2 regions of the Microbispora sp. H10885 genome follow, and region 2 is predicted to be linked to the other one. Evidence: riboswitches for the same ligand, from Rfam matches in the RefSeq annotation. Region 2 holds a riboswitch; the other holds the start of a gene.

Region 1 (4,617 bases), on a different contig from region 2:
GGGGTGCCACGGCTTCTGGGTGCTGGGCCCGAAGGCCCTCAAGATCGGCAATCACACGTTCCAGTCCTACAACCCCAGGTACGGGTTCGATCCCGCGACCGACGTCTCGGTCTGCCCGAGGACCGTCCGCCTGTACAAGGGCACCATGAAGCTCGCCGGCAAGGGGCTGCGGAAGGTCGGGGCGGGTCACCGAGCGGACTACCACGCGTGGGCGGGGACCTGCGTCGACAAGAAGTTCAGGGTGAAGATGCGCTACAGCCAGCGCGAGTGGTATCTGCCCACGTCGAAGATCCTGATCGTCGACCAGTGGAACACCCCGGGCCTGGACGGGATCCTCAAGAAGGCCACCTGGAACTGAGCGCCGCCGCCGCCGTCACCGGTGCGTCTCAGCGCAGCGCGGCGATCTGGTCGTCGAACCAGCGCCGCGGCGGCAGCGCGGTGGCCGCCTCCCGCAGCCGCAGGCCGCGGTCGAGGCGCTCCTCCTCCGGCAGTGTCAGCGCCTCGTGCAGCGCCGCCGCCGTGGCGGTGACGTCGAACGGGTTGACCAGCAGGGAGTCGGCGCCGAGCTCGGCCGCCGCGCCCGCCTCGCGGGACAGCACGAGCGCGCACCGGGGCGACAGGATCGGGCCCTCCTTGGCCACCAGGTTCATGCCGTCCCTGACGGGGTTGACGAGCAGCACGTCGGCCAGCCGGTACGCCGCGAGCGAGCGCGGGTAGTCGTCGTTGACGTTGAGGATCAGCGGGTCCCAGTCCTCGGTGGCGTACTCGTCCTCGATCTCCTTGGCGCACCGCTGCACGGCCGCCGTGTACTCGCGGTACTCCGGCAGGTCGTGCCGGGAGGGGTAGGCGAACGCCAGATGGACCACCCGTCCGTGCCACTCGGGATGGCCCTCCAGGAACTCCTGGTAGGCCCGCAGGCCGCGGACGATGTTCTTGGACAGCTCCGTGCGGTCGATCCGCACGATCAGCCTGCGGTCGCCGACGTGGTCCCTGATCGCCGCCATGTGCGACTCGACGTCCGGTTCGGCCGCCCGCGCCCGCAGCGCGTCGCCGTCCACCCCGAGCGGGTGCACGCCGATCCGGGTGGTCCTGCCGCCCCAGGTCACCGTACGGGCCGCGTGGTCCACCCGCGCCCCGAGCAGGGCGGCGCAGCAGTCCATGAAGGCGCGCGCCCAGCGGGCGGTGAGGAAGCCGGCGTGGTCGGCGCCGAGGATGCCCGACAGCACCTCCGCCGCGACGTCCTCAGGCAGCAGCGCGAAGTACTCCGGCGGGGCCCAGGGCGTGTGCGAGAAGTGGCCGATGCGCAGGTCGGGCCGTTCGACCCGGAGCATCGCGGGGGTGAGCGTCAGGTGGTAGTCCTGCACCATCACGCGGGCCCGGTGCGTGGCCTCTTCCGCCAGCGCGAGCGCGAACGCGCCGTTGTAGGTGCGGTACGACTCCCACTCACGCGCGAACCGGGTCCCGAACTCGGGGGAGAAGGGCGTGTTGTAGAGCAGGTGGTTGACGAACCACAGGGTCGAGTTCGCCACCGCGTTGTAGGCCCGGTGGAAGACCGCGGGCGGGATGTCCAGCATGCGGATGGGCCCCGTCTCGAACGCCCGGTCGAGCCGGCCCCCCGGCGCCTGCCGCACCGCCCCGCGGTCGCCGTCCGACAGCGCCGCGCAGACCCACAGCACGTCGGTGTCCCTGACCACGTCCGACAGCCCGGACACGAGCCCGCCGCCGCCCCTGCGCATGGTCAGGCCGCCGTCCTCCGACAGGGTGAAGGACACCGGGCCCCGGTTGGACGCGATCAGGACGGAGCTGCTCATTGGGGTTTCCCCTCGATCAGAGCGGGCGCGCATGCCGGAAGATTAATAAAAGCGGACCTCCATCAATAGGATGTCAACCGATCGCGGGAGGGCTGGAACGGGATGGCACTGGACGACGTCACCGAGGAGCTGGCCGGATCGGCCGCCCGGGGAGATCACCGCGCCCTCGGTGAGCTGCTGCGGCGCATCGAGCCCGACGTGCTGCGGCACTGCGAGCGGCTACTACCGTACCGGCAGGACGCGGAGGAGGCGGCGCAGGACACGCTGCTCGCCGTGGCCCGCAACATCGCCCGGTTCGAGGGCCGGGCCAAGTTCAGCACCTGGCTGCACATCGTGACCGTGAACTGCGCCAGGACGACCTACCGGTCGCTCAAGCGGCGCTCGTCCGAGCAGGCGGAGGAGCTGCCCGAGCAGCGGCCGGACCCGCGGCGGGTGAGCGTCATCGCGGGGTCGCGGCTCGACCTGCTCGACGCGATGGAGGCGCTGGAGGCCGAGCGGCCCGACCTCGCCCAGGCGCTCGTGCTGCGCGACATCTGCCAGCTCGACTACTCCCAGGTCGCCGACCAGCTCGGCATTCCCCTCGGCACCGTCAAGTCCCGGATACACCAGGCGCGCAAGTACGTGCAGAGCGCGCTCGGCGAGGCCTACGGCTGATACAAACCGTCTCGCCATCCGAGACGGCGGAACGGACACAGGGGACGCCGGGGTACAGTGCTGGAGGACCTTTTTCGAAGGTTCCACAACTGAAGATGCTCATCCAGAGGGGTGGAGGGACCGGCCCTGCGAAGCCCCGGCAACCTCCCCGGTGTCGAACTCGTGCCCACGAGGCCCGGCCGGGACAGGTGCCAATTCCGGCTCGCGGCCAGGGCGGTCGCGAGCGAAGATGAGGGAAAGGCCTCGCTTCATGGCGCACATCAGCACCGCGACCCCCACCACCGCCACCGACTTCGGCCCCGCCACCGGTCTGTCCTGCCGCGAGTGCGGCGCCCACTACGACCTCGGCCCGGTCTTCGCCTGTACGGAGTGTTTCGGCCCCCTTGAGGTGGCGTACGACTTCGGAGAGGTCCGCCGGGAGGACATCGCGGCGGGCCCGGCGAACATCTGGCGGTACCGCTCCCTGCTTCCCGTCCCCGCCGGGGTGGCGGACAAGCCCAACCTGCAGCCCGGCTGGACCAAGCTCGTGCGGGCCGACCGGCTGGCGGCCGAGCTGGGGCTGCGGTCGCTGCACGTCAAGGACGACTCCGGCAACCCGACCCACTCCTTCAAGGACCGGGTCGTCGCGATCGCGCTGGAGGCCGCGCGCACCTTCGGCTTCCACACCCTCTCGTGCTCGTCCACCGGCAACCTCGCCGGCGCGGTGAGCGCGGCCGCCGCCCGGGCCGGGCTGGACTCCTGCGTGTTCATCCCCGCCGACCTGGAGCCGGCCAAGGTCACCATGGCCGCCGTGTACGGCGGCCGCCTGGTCGCCATCGACGGCAACTACGACGAGGTCAACCGCTTCTGCTCCGAGCTCATCGGCGACGAGCTGGGCGAGAAGTGGGGCTTCGTCAACGTCAACCTCCGGCCCTTCTACGCCGAGGGCTCCAAGACGCTGGCGTACGAGATCGCCGAGCAGCTCGGCTGGCGGCTGCCCGAGCAGATCGTCGTCCCGGTGGCCTCCGGCTCGCAGCTCACGAAGATCGACAAGGGCTTCCGCGAGCTGATCAAGCTCGGCCTGGTCGAGGAGCGGCCGTACCGGATCTTCGGCGCACAGGCCGAGGGCTGCTCGCCGGTCTCCCGCGCGTTCAAGGCCGGGCAGGACGTGGTGCAGCCGGTCAAGCCGGACACCATCGCCAAGTCGCTGGCCATCGGCAACCCGGCGGACGGGCCGTACGTGCTCGACATCGCCCGCCGTACGGGCGGCGCGGTGGAGGACGTGAACGACGGCGAGGTGGTCGAGGCGATCCGCCTGCTGGCCCGGACCGAGGGCATCTTCGCCGAGACCGCGGGCGGCGTCACGGTCGGCGTGCTGCGCAAGCTCGTGCGCGAGGGCCGCCTCGACCCCGAGGCCGAAACCGTGGTGCTGAACACCGGCGACGGTCTCAAGACACTTGACGCGGTGGCCGAGCAGGCCCGTCCAACCGCGGTCATCCGTCCCTCCCTCGACGCCTTCCGTGCGGCATTCGCCAACTGAAAGCGTTATCACAGGCCCATCGGCAGCAACGAAAGCGAGTGAACAATGAGCGTTTCCGTGCGGATTCCGACGATTCTGCGGACGTACACCAACGGCGTCGCGGAGGTAAGCGGGGAGGGGGGAACGCTCCGTGAGGTCCTGCAGAAGCTGGATGCGGACTATCCGGGCATCGGAGGTCGAATCCTGGATGAGACGGGCAAGATCCGGCGTTTTGTCAACGTCTATGTCGGAGAAGAGGACGTCCGTTTCGCCGATGGGCTGGACACCGCCACGCCGGAGGGGGTACAGATTTCGGTCATCCCCGCCGTCGCCGGGGGCTGAGCCGCGACACCGCCGCCGGGCACCTGACATGCACTTCTCTCGCCGGGGAAGTGAGATGTCGCCACAGCGAATGGTGAAGCTCTCAACCTTTCGGTAGAAAAGTGAATAATCGTCTGTACCGCTTTGAGCGAACGCGCCGTAGTAGTTTGCGGATTGACTCTGTTGTTCTACGCCTTGACACGGGTATGGTCGAAGACGATCGACAAAACCGGGGGCTTCTTGGGTGTGGTCCCCAGCCCAGCAAGAGGAGTCGGAAGTGGCGCAGGGCACCGTCAAATGGTTTAACGCGGACAAGGGCTACGGCTTCATCGC
Region 2 (4,617 bases):
CGGCGCCGACGACTACCTCACCAAACCGTTCGAGCTCCGGGAGCTCGTCCTGCGGCTGAGGGCGCTCGACCGCAGACGCGCGTACGCCCGGCCCCCGGTTCGCGAGATCGCGGGCCTGCGGCTCGACCCCTTCCGCCGGGAGGTCTTCCGCGGCGGACGCTACGTCGCGCTCACCCGCAAACAGTTCGCGGTGCTGGAAGTCCTCGTCGCCGCCGAGGGCGGGATCGTCAGCGCCGAGGAGCTGCTGGAACGGGCCTGGGACGAGAACGCCGACCCCCTCACCAACGCCGTGCGCATCACCGTCTCCGCACTGCGCAAACGGCTCGGCGAACCATGGGCCATCGCCACGGTGCCCGGTGTCGGCTATCGGATCGACACCGGCATCGCCACGGGAACGGGCCCCGGCAGCACGCATGGATAGGCGCCCAGGGCTCAGCACCAGGCTGAAACTCACCCTCAGCTACGCCGGATTCCTCATGCTCGCCGGCGCCCTCCTGCTGGCGGTGGTGTGGGTGTTCCTGCTGCGCTACGTGCCCGACGGCGCGCTCGGCACCGGGCCGGGGGCCGGCCCGCCCGGGGCGGCGCCCCTGCGGTTCATCCCCAACCGCACCGACCTCCAGCGCGCCTTCGTCCCCCGCGCGGGCCAGGCACTGGCCTTTCTGCTGACGTTCGGCCTGCTGGGCGGATGGCTCCTCGCCGGCCGGATGCTCGCGCCGCTCACCCAGATCACGGACGCGGCCCGGCGGACGACCGCGAACGGGTCGCTGTCCCACCGGATCCGCATGAAGGGCCGCCGGGACGAGTTCCGGGAGCTCTCCGACGCGTTCGACTCGATGCTCGACCGGCTCGAGTCCCACGTCGCCGAGCAGCGGAGGTTCGCCGCGAACGCCTCCCACGAACTGCGCACGCCGCTGGCGATCTCGCGGACGCTCCTCGACGTGGCCCGCCGGGACCCCACGCGGGACCGGGACGAACTCCTCGATCGCCTGCACACCGTCAACCAGCGGGCGATCGACCTCACCGCGGCCCTCCTGCTGCTCAGCCGCGGCGACCGCGGCGACTTCACCCGGGAGAGCGTCGACCTCTCCCTCGCCGCCGAGGAGGCCGCCGAAACGCTGCTCCCGCTCGCCGAACAACGCCGGATCACGCTGAACGTCACCGGCGGGGCGGCCCGGACCGAGGGCTCCGCCGAGCTCCTGGCGCGGATGGTGACGAACCTCGTCCAGAACGCGATCGTCCACAACCTCCCCGCCGGCGGCACCGTGACGGTCCACACCGAGGCGTACGGCGGCACCAGCCTGCTGCGGGTCGAGAACACGGGCCGCCCGCTCCCGCCGGAACTGATACCGACCCTCATCGAACCCTTCCAGCGCGGCACGGAACGCGTGCGCACCGACGAGCACGCCGGCGCCGGTCTCGGCCTGGCCATCGTGCACAGCGTCGTCCGCGCCCACAACGGGAGCCTCGATCTCGCCCCCGGCCCCCACGGCGGGCTCCTCGTCACCGTACGGCTTCCCGGCGCGCCGTAGGCACGGCCGCCCGGTTCGCCCCCGGCCGCCGCCGCGCGGACGTGCCACTCGTCGTCACCGGACCGCCGCTCCTCGCGGAAAGGCCGGAATCCCCGGCGAAAGCGTGTTGACAGGTTACCCTAGTTTTCCTACTTTATTTATAGGTATTGAGCGCCGACGCCAAGCCCCGGCTCGTCGGCCGGCAACCCTCGCACCGCGCGGGGTGCCCCGGGGAAAACCTGGCGGCGTGGCAGTCGCGCCGCAAGCGCGGGCCCCATCGGGGCTCCTGGTCATGGGGGCGTGCGCGGCACGCTCTCCGGGAGGCGGCATGGCCACTCACGGGGAGTTTCGGGCGGGCACAGGCCGGGACACGCCGCCTCCCCACTCCGCCGTCCCGTCTTGAACACCGAAAGGCTCTCCCCGATGTCCACGAACACGCGCTTATCCATCGGCGTCTCGCTTCTGGGGGTCCTCGCCCTCGCCGCCTGCGGCACGACGGGCAAGGACACCGCGGCGGGCAAGGCCCCCGCCGGGCCGGTCAAGGGCGGCACGCTGACGTTCGCCGTCAACACCGAGCCCTCCACCTGCCTCGATCCCCATCAGAGCCCCGCCGACGTGGCCGGCCTGTTCACCCGGCCCGCCCTGGACTCGCTCGTGTCGCTCGACACCGAGGGCAAGATCCACCCCTGGCTCGCCACCAAGTGGACCGTCTCGCCGGACCAGAAGACCTACACCTTCACCCTGCGCGACGGCGTGAAGTTCTCCGACGGCACGCCCTTCGACGCGGCGGCGGTCAAGGCCAACCTCGACCACATCGTGAACCCCGCCACGAAGTCGCAGCTCGCCGCGGGATACATCGAGCCGTACAAGGGCAGCGAGGTCGTCGACCCGCACACGGTGAAGGTCCACTTCAGCAGGCCGTACTCGCCGTTCCTGTCCGCCCTGGCCACGGCGTACTTCGGCATCGAGTCGCCGCGGTCGCTGAAGCAGCCGCAGGACGCGCTGTGCAAGAAGGTCGTCGGGTCCGGGCCGTTCGTGATCGACGAGTACGTGGTGCAGAAGGGCATCACCTACCACCGCAACCCCGGCTACGCCTGGGCGCCGGAGGGCGCCGCGCACACCGGGGAGGCGTACCTGGACAAGCTGGAGATCAAGGTCATCACCGAGGACTCCGTCCGGCTCGGCGCGCTGACCAGCGGGCAGGTCGACGGGATCGCCAGCGTGCCGCCGGTCAACGTCAAGCAGGTGCAGGGCGACCCCCGGCTGACCGTGACCACGCGGCAGGCGCCGGGCGGCAACTACAACTACTACCCGAACACGACCTCCGGGCCGTTCGCCGACAAGCGGGTCCGGCAGGCGTTCCGCGACGGCATCGACTTCGCGACGATCGTCAAGAACCTCTACTTCGGGGCCTTCCAGCCCGCGGCGGGCCCCATCTCCCCGTCGACCGACGGGTACGACAAGACGCTCGAAGGAAAGACGAAGTACGACCCCGCGGCGGCCGCCCGGCTGCTGGACGAGGCCGGCTGGTCGGGGAAGGACGCCGAGGGCTACCGGACCAAGGACGGCAGGCGGCTGACGATCCGCTGGGGGTTCCTCAAGGCGTTCGCGCGTGAGCAGCGCGACACGCTGGCCGAGCAGATCCAGGCCGAGGCCAAGAAGATCGGCTTCGAGATCCAGTTCGTCTCCGGCACGGTCAACGAATGGCTGGAGAAGTATCCCAAGGGCGACTACGACCTCATCGACTTCAGCTGGCAGCGCGCCGACGGCGACACCCTGCGCAACCTGTTCGACACCTCCGCCATCCCCACGGCCGCCAAGTTCGGCCAGAACGCCGCCCGCCTGTCCGACAAGGACGTGGACGGCTGGCTGAGCGACGCGCTGGACACGACCGACCAGGCCAAGCGGGCCGAGCTGTACGCCAAGGTGCAGCAGCGGGTCACCGACGAGGCCGCGGTCTTCCCGGTGTACGTGTTCAACTACCTGCTCGGGACCGGCAAGAAGGCCCACGGCATCGGCTGGGAGCCGCAGGCGTACCCGACCTTCTACGGCGCCTGGGTCGAGCAGGCATGACCGCCGTCGCCGTACCGGCCACCCGGGCCCGCGCCCGGGTGGTCCGCCCGGTGCTGGTGCGGCTGGGCACGTCCGTCCTGGTGCTGTGGGGCGCGGTGACGGTCGCGTTCGCCGGCCTCCACCTCACCCCGGGCAACGTCGTCGACCTGCTCATCGGCAGCAGCACCGTCACACCCGAGGTCCGCGCCCGGATCATCGCCGACTACGGGCTGGACCGGCCGCTGCCCGCCCAGTACGCCGCCTACCTGGGCCGGGTGCTGCACGGCGACCTGGGCCAGTCGTACCAGCTGCACCAGTCGGTCGCCTCGGCGATCGGCGAGCAGGTCGGCTCGTCCGTCCAGCTCATGCTCTCGTCGTTCGTCCTGGCGGTCGTGGTCTCGGTCACGGTCGCGGTGCTGACCGCGGGCCGCCGGTGGGCGCGGGCGGTGTTCTCCGGCATCGAGCTGGTCGGCATCTCCATCCCGTCGTTCTGGGCCGGGATCCTGCTGCTCACCGTCTTCTCGTTCGGGCTGGGGATCTTCCCCGCCACCGGCGGGGACGGCCTGGAGAGCCTGGTCCTGCCGTCCGTCGCGATGGCGATCCCGGTCGTCGCGACGCTGAGCCAGGTGCTGCGCGAGGGACTGGAGCTCACGCTGGAGGAGCCGTTCGTGCTCACCGCCCGCTCGCGCGGCATGTCCGACCTGGGCGTGCGCCTGCGGCACGCGCTGCGGCACGCCCTGCTGCCCACGGTCACCCTGGCCGGGTGGATGGTCAGCTTCCTGTTCGGCGGGGCCGTGATCATCGAGTCGGTCTTCTCCCGGCAGGGCATCGGGCGGCTGACCCTCGCGGCCGTCGGCAACAAGGACCTGCCGGTCGTGATGGGCGTGGTGCTGATCGCCTCGCTGCTCTACGTCGTCATCAACATCCTGCTCGACCTGCTCTACCTGGCCATCGACCCGCGACTGCGAGGTGCCTGAGTGACCACGTCCACCCTTGTCGCACCCGCCGTGGTCGTGGGGCGCGGACGGCGGCGGCGGGTGCCGCGGGCCGGTGTCTG

Evidence for each region. A riboswitch is a leader RNA that binds a small molecule or an ion and turns the genes downstream of it on or off. The one in region 2 is predicted to bind S-adenosylmethionine.
Region 1: another riboswitch for S-adenosylmethionine. It lies ahead of thrC (threonine synthase); the one in region 2 lies ahead of HHX37_RS05785 (ABC transporter substrate-binding protein).

The regions. Positions count from the first base shown of each region.
Region 1 covers NZ_JABBWY010000008.1:19,446-24,062, forward strand. The annotation lists gene HHX37_RS21500 (hypothetical protein) at 1-358, shown strand, start outside; gene HHX37_RS21505 (alpha,alpha-trehalose-phosphate synthase (UDP-forming)) at 387-1,811, opposite strand; gene HHX37_RS21510 (RNA polymerase sigma factor) at 1,914-2,465, shown strand; SAM riboswitch class I at 2,562-2,701, shown strand; gene thrC (threonine synthase) at 2,716-3,984, shown strand; gene HHX37_RS21520 (MoaD/ThiS family protein) at 4,030-4,305, shown strand; gene HHX37_RS21525 (cold-shock protein) at 4,562-4,617, shown strand, end outside.
Region 2 covers NZ_JABBWY010000002.1:156,061-160,677, reverse strand. The annotation lists gene HHX37_RS05795 (response regulator transcription factor) at 1-421, shown strand, start outside; gene HHX37_RS05790 (sensor histidine kinase) at 414-1,529, shown strand; SAM riboswitch class IV at 1,672-1,782, shown strand; gene HHX37_RS05785 (ABC transporter substrate-binding protein) at 1,932-3,581, shown strand; gene HHX37_RS05780 (ABC transporter permease) at 3,578-4,537, shown strand; gene HHX37_RS05775 (ABC transporter permease) at 4,538-4,617, shown strand, end outside.